3 regions of the Pseudomonas rosaeacicularis genome follow, and region 3 is predicted to be linked to each of the others. Evidence: predicted binding sites of a transcription regulator. Region 3 holds the regulator's gene; each other region holds the start of a gene.
The links. The regulator FliA, encoded in region 3, starts transcription of late flagellar genes. The targets are predictions, from matches to a motif close to CTAAAGTTTNNNNNNNNNNNGCCGNTAA.

Region 1: the regulator FliA is predicted to act here: its motif matches at 1,524-1,551, upstream of ACWKWM_RS05265 (flagellar protein MotY).
Region 2: the regulator FliA is predicted to act here: its motif matches at 1,200-1,227, upstream of ACWKWM_RS05530 (methyl-accepting chemotaxis protein).

What each region holds. Positions count from the first base shown of each region.
Region 1 is NZ_JBSKHT010000003.1:140,542-142,808, forward strand. It holds gene ACWKWM_RS05260 (argininosuccinate synthase) at 1-431, opposite strand, end outside; gene ACWKWM_RS05265 (flagellar protein MotY) at 562-1,470, opposite strand; gene pyrC (dihydroorotase) at 1,618-2,267, shown strand, end outside.
Region 2 is NZ_JBSKHT010000003.1:203,335-205,601, reverse strand. It holds gene katG (catalase/peroxidase HPI) at 1-850, shown strand, start outside; gene ACWKWM_RS05530 (methyl-accepting chemotaxis protein) at 1,275-2,267, shown strand, end outside.
Region 3 is NZ_JBSKHT010000026.1:68,988-71,254, forward strand. It holds gene ACWKWM_RS26985 (protein phosphatase CheZ) at 1-267, opposite strand, end outside; gene ACWKWM_RS26990 (chemotaxis response regulator CheY) at 287-661, opposite strand; gene fliA (RNA polymerase sigma factor FliA) at 926-1,666, opposite strand; gene fleN (flagellar synthesis regulator FleN) at 1,663-2,267, opposite strand, start outside.

The DNA of each region.
Region 1 (2,267 bases), on a different contig from region 3:
GCAATAACTTTCACGCCTGGCTTGAGGGCGTAAGCGCCCAATTCAAAACGAACCTGATCGTTACCTTTACCGGTGGCACCGTGAGAGATTGCGTCGGCGCCGGTTTCGTTGGCGATTTCAATCAGACGCTTGGCGATCAGTGGGCGGGCGATGGAGGTACCCAGCAGGTACTCGCCTTCGTAGACAGTGTTGGCGCGGAACATCGGAAACACGAAGTCGCGTACGAATTCTTCACGCAGGTCGTCGATGTAGATTTCCTTGACGCCCATGGCTTGTGCCTTGGCACGTGCTGGCTCAACTTCTTCGCCTTGACCGAGATCGGCTGTGAAAGTCACCACTTCGCAGTTGTACGTATCCTGCAACCACTTGAGGATTACCGAAGTATCCAGGCCCCCGGAATACGCGAGAACTACCTTGTTTACGTCCGCCATGCCATCACTCCAACGCGTTGTACGGAAAACCGTCGATTCTAACGACCTGGGCCGTGAATTTACAGTCTCGCGACAGCTTGTGACGACGAAGCGACAAATAATGTCATGGCTACGACGTGGAGTTAGACGTTCAGGAGGTCGATGGAGCGGTGTTTGCAGCGGCGACTGGCGCGGGCTTGGTGTCCGGCACAACGCGCTCCAAGTGGAGGTTCACGCGACGATTACGCGCCCGGTTGGCATTGTTGGTATTGGGTACCAGCGGGTAACGCTCCCCGTGAAACCGCAGAGTGACCTGCTCTTCCGGGATCCCCTGAGCTTTGAGGTAATCCATCACGGCCAGGGCTCGACGACGTGACAAATCCCGGTTGGTCAGGCGATTGCCGCTGTTGTCCGAATGGCCGTCCAGTTCGACACGATTCACTGTCGAATCGGCTTTCATGTATGCCACCACTACGTCCAGCTTTGCCTTGCCGGCTGCATCCAGGTCTATCCCTCCGCCGGGGAAGCCAATTTCCGCCTGTTTGACCTGCTCGTAGTTCATCGGCAAAAGCTTTGTAGTGCAAATCTGAAAGTCGCTGAAGGCTTTGCTGAATTTCACCGGCAACAAGCGGACCTCCATTGGTCCGCCGCCGTCCCTGGCGACGTGGCGGATCACCGGACTGCGACCGTCCATCAACCCGCTGATCAACCTGCCCGCCTGGGCTTGGGAGGTGTTGAAGGGAATTTGGCCGTTGCTTACTTTCACAGCGCCCAGATTAAGATCGCCCCTACCCGGCTGCCAGGGCGCGGCCGCTGCCAGCAACGTGGCGGAACCGACCCCTAGCGAATAACCGGTAGCTCTGAGTCGAAAGGTCACCTGCTCGCCGGCACGCCGCACGAACTCACCGGCACCGAAGTCGGTAATCGGCTGGGTGAGACGGCATTCGAACTGATCGCCTTCTACCTTCCACTCAATATTTTCCAGACGCGTCTGGAAAGTGATCGCCATGGCCGGCAGGCTGGCAAACACGCTGAGCAGGGCTAGATATCGCTGGCGCACGGGAGGCTCCACAAAGATTTTTCCGCGTTACAAAATTTTTGACTTACGAGTGGCTATCGGTTCCTTCCTGTAAAACTTGATAGCGAGTGCCTGGAAGTGTCTTTTCCGGTAGCATTCCCAGCGAGTTTGACCCGCCTGGAATCCCCAATGTCCGACCGCCTGACCCTCCTGCGCCCCGACGACTGGCACATCCATCTTCGTGATGGCGCTGTTTTGCCCCACACCGTCGCGGACGTTGCTCGCACTTTTAGCCGCGCCATCATCATGCCGAACCTGGTCCCCCCGGTACGCAATGCCGAGGAGGCCGACGGTTATCGTCAGCGCATCCTGGCTGCACGTCCCGCTGGCAGCCGCTTTGAGCCGTTGATGGTGCTTTATCTGACCGACCTGACCCACCCGCAGGACATCCGCGCTGCCAAGGCCAGTGGCTTCGTTCACGCCGCCAAGCTTTACCCGGCAGGTGCGACCACCAACTCCGACTCAGGCGTCACCAGTATCGACAAGATCCTGCCGACGTTGGAGACCATGGCCGAAGTCGGTATGCCGCTGCTGGTCCATGGCGAGGTCACCCGCGGTGATATCGACGTGTTCGACCGCGAAAAAATCTTCATCGACGAGCATCTGCGCCGTGTAGTCGAACTGCTGCCGACGCTGAAAGTGGTGTTTGAACACATCACCACCGCCGAGGCGGTGCAGTTCGTCAATGAAGCGTCGGCTAATGTCGGGGCGACCATTACGGCCCACCACCTGCTCTACAACCGCAATCACATGCTGGTTGGCGGTATTCGCCCGCACTT
Region 2 (2,267 bases), on a different contig from region 3:
CAAGAGCAAAGTCTTGGCTTCTGGCCTGACAGTCTCGCAGTTGGTATCGACTGCATGGGCTGCTGCTTCGACGTTCCGCGGCTCGGACAAACGCGGCGGCGCCAATGGTGGTCGCATTCGTCTTGCACCGCAGAAGGATTGGCCGTCCAACCAGCCGGAGCAATTGGCCAGAGTGCTGCAAACCCTGGAGGGCATCCAGCGCGAGTTCAATGGCGCGCAGTCGGGTGGCAAGAAAATCTCAATGGCCGACCTGATCGTGCTGGCGGGCAGTGCGGGTGTAGAGCAAGCAGCGAAAAACGCCGGTCAGTCGGTGACAGTTCCGTTCACACCGGGCCGTATGGATGCTTCTCAGGAGCAGACGGATGTTGAGTCTTTCGGCTTTCTTGAACCGATCGCCGATGGCTTCCGCAATTATCTGAAGGGCAAATATACGGTTTCGGCCGAAGCGTTGCTGGTCGACAAAGCGCAACTGCTGACGTTGACCGCGCCGGAAATGACCGTGCTGTTGGGCGGGCTGCGGGTGCTCAATGCCAATGTCGGACAGAGCAAACACGGGGCGTTCACCCAGCGTCCAGAAGCGCTGACCAACGACTTCTTCGTTAACCTGCTGGACATGAACACTGAGTGGAACGCCATCGCGCCAGGCAAGGACGAATTTCAGGGTCGCGATCGTAAAACCGGTGCCGTGAAATGGACCGGAACTCGCGTCGATCTGGTGTTTGGCTCACACGCTCAGCTTCGCGCGCTGGCCGAGGTTTACGCCAGTGCGGACGCGCAGGAAGGCTTCGTGCGCGACTTCGTGGCGGCCTGGACCAAGGTGATGAACCTTGACCGGTTTGATCTGAAATAAACACCGGTTCTGTAGGAGCCAACGTGTTGGCGAAGCGGTTATCCCGGTATATCCGGGATGGCGCCTCGCGAACAAGTTCGCTCCTACAGTTGCTCCGTCCTTAGAATTTACTGCCGGTTCCCGGCAGATCGTCAGCGAGCTGCACTCCTACGCCCTTCGGGCAGAAGCGGTGAGATGTCGAACTCTGCACTTTTGATTCTGCCCGAAGGGCGTAGGAGTCCGGCTTGCCGACGATGGGCTGCGCAGCGGCCCCGATCTGACCACCGCTCAAACACTGTCGGATTCCACCCGCCGTAAGCAGGCATTTACATAGCGGCCGTGCCCGGCAGATCGTCAGCACAATCCCACGTTAAAGCTTTCGCCCCAACAGCCGATTCATATCCCCTAGAGCACCACTTTCCATCTTGCCCCAGGGAGCCACGGCATGCAGACGTTAAAGGCCTTGTACGAGTCCATCGAAAGGCAGTTTTTCGACTCGTTGACTAAAAAGTTGTCGAGCCTTTTTCTGCTGGTGGTGGTCAGTGGCTTGCTGTACTGGGTGGCGCTGAGCATTCGTGCCGACATCCTGTTTCAGCTGCGCAACGCGCAACTGGACCCCGGGTTGCTGGCGCAGATCGAGGGCAAACTCGATGGCCTGAGCAACGCGATTCTGTTCAGCACGCTGTTCACGTTGTGCCTGGTGAGTTTCATGGTCTGGTATTTCCGTCATCTCATCGTGCGGCCTGTGACGTACATGACTCATGCGCTGGAAGAAATCGCCAACGGCGAGGGCGATCTGTCCAAGGATCTGCCGCTGCTGACCCACGATGAAATTCGCGTGCTGGCCAGCACCTGCAACCGCTTTCTGGCCAAACAGCGGGAGATCATCAGCAACGTTCAGGCGCTGACCGTGCACATTGCCGTTGAGTCGGCGCGCTCGCTCAAGAACATCAGCGACTCCAGCGACAGCGCCACCCATCAGGCGCGTTTTGCCAAGGAAGTCATGGAGCAGAGCAACACAGCAGTGGGGCGCATCGAAGAGGTGTCGCAGCAGACGCAAGGCATTTCCAGTACCACCGCGCAGAACCTGAGCATGGCGCGTGCCTCCTATTCAGAGCTATTGGAGGTGACCGGCAACATCAGCGAAATCTCCCGCAGCCTCAATGAGTTCGGCACGCTGGTGTCGGCGCTCAATCAACGCTCCTCCAGCATCAAATCCATCGTCGGGCTGATCCAGCAGATTTCCTCCCAGACCAACTTGCTGGCGCTCAACGCGGCCATCGAAGCGGCGCGTGCGGGGGAGAGTGGCCGTGGTTTTGCGGTGGTTGCTGACGAAGTGCGTACGCTGGCGCAGAACGTCAGCCGCGCCACCGATGACATCTCGCAAAACATCGACGCCATGCTGCTGGAAGTCGGTTCGACCCACGAGCAAACCACG
Region 3 (2,267 bases):
CAAGCGCTCGGTGGCGTCGGTGATCTGTGACACTTCTTCGGCTTGCGGCATGGTCGGGTCGATCTGGAAGTTGACGATGGCGCTGTGCAGCTCACGCGTCAGCTTGCCGACTTCCTGATACAGGCCGCGATCGCGGGTCTGGTTCAGCTCATGGATCAGTTGCACGGCTTCGCCGAACTTGCCTTTTTCAAGGCTTGCGACCAGCTCTTGTGCGTGTTTCTTCAGGGTCGACTCAAAGTCACCCATTGTCGAATCTTTGGAATCCATAGCGCCCTCGCAGCGAACATCAGCTATTGACGCGCTCGAATATCTTCTCGATTTTTTCTTTCAGCACTTGCGCTGTGAAAGGCTTGACCACGTAACCGTTTACCCCGGCCTGGGCGGCTTCAATGATCTGCTCACGCTTGGCTTCAGCGGTGACCATCAATACCGGCAAGCTGCGCAGGCGCTCATCGGCACGGACTTGACGCAGCAGGTCGATGCCGGACATGCCAGGCATGTTCCAGTCCGTTACCAGAAAGTCAAAAGAGCCGCTTTGCAGCATCGGCAATGCGGTCGTGCCGTCATCTGCTTCCGCCGTGTTGGTGAACCCAAGGTCACGCAACAGGTTTTTTATGATCCGCCGCATCGTTGAGAAGTCATCAACGATGAGGATTTTCATGTTCTTGTCCAATTCGACCTCCAAGCAGTCTTTAACGCGCCCAGCACCTGGACGCGCGTTCAATCAAAACCGGTACAGCTCGCTGACCGGGCTGCACGAAACGACGACGGGCTTGGCAAATCAACAGGCATGAACCACGGCGCGACGCACGCGATGTGCGTCTGCGCTGACCGGCTCAAGCCTTGTCTCTCTTGTTTCCCACGAACGCTCTGCACAGCCGGCTTTACAGGTAACACGGCCCCAATGGGTCCGCCGCGTTGCCTGTCAACGCGCTCGCCATTCTCCCAAACGCCCTCGCAAACGAGCTGCGCACTGGCTGTGTAACTGACTGACCCGCGATTCGCTGACACCCAGGACCTCACCGATTTCCTTGAGGTTAAGCTCTTCGTCGTAGTACAGCGCCAACACCAGGCGCTCACGCTCTGGCAAATTGGCAATGGCCTCAGCCAACGCGCTCTGGAAACGTTCATCTTCCAGGTCACGCGACGGCTCGAGCGACTGGCTTGCGCCGTCCTCATGCAGCCCTTCATGTTCGCCGTCCTGCAGCAGGTCGTCGAAACTGAACAGTCGGCTGCCCAAGGTATCGTTCAAAATCCCGTAGTAATCATCGAGACTCAATTGGAGTTCGGCCGCAACCTCGTGATCTTTAGCGTCGCGGCCGGTTTTTGCTTCAATTGATCGAATCGCGTCACTGACCATGCGCGTGTTGCGATGCACCGAACGCGGTGCCCAATCACCCTTGCGCACCTCGTCGAGCATGGCGCCGCGGATGCGAATCCCGGCGTAGGTCTCGAAGCTGGCGCCTTTGGTGGAGTCGTACTTGGTCGAGACTTCGAGCAAGCCGATCATGCCGGCCTGGATCAAGTCTTCGACCTGCACGCTGGCCGGCAGACGCGCCAGCAAGTGGTAGGCAATTCGCTTGACCAGAGGCGCATAGCGCTCGATCAGCTCGTATTGGGAATCACGGGATGATTTGCTGTACATGCGATACCCACTTGCTGTCATGACACGGGCCCTGCGCTGGTGTGATGCACCAGACGTTCGACGAAAAATTCCAGATGGCCGCGCGGGTTCGCCGGTAACGGCCAGGTGTCAACTTTCTGCGCGATGGCCTTGAACGCCAGCGAGCATTTGGAGCGTGGAAACGCCTCGTACACCGCGCGCTGCTTCTGCACGGCCTTGCGTACGCATTCGTCATACGGCACGGCGCCGACGTACTGCAGGGCAACGTCCAGGAAACGGTCGGTGACCTTGGTCAGCTTGGCGAACAAGTTGCGCCCTTCCTGCGGGCTCTGCGCCATGTTGGCCAGGACCCGGAAACGGTTCATGCCGTAATCACGATTGAGCAGCTTGATCAGGGCGTAGGCGTCGGTGATGGAGGTCGGCTCGTCGCAGACCACCAGCAACACTTCCTGGGCGGCGCGCACGAAGCTCACCACCGACTCACCGATCCCGGCGGCGGTGTCGATCACCAGCACGTCGAGGTTGTCGCCGATGTCGCTGAAAGCCTGAATCAGACCCGCATGCTGCGCGGGCGTCAGATGGACCATGCTCTGGGTGCCCGATGCCGCCGGCACGATGCGGATACCGCCCGGGCCTTGCAGCA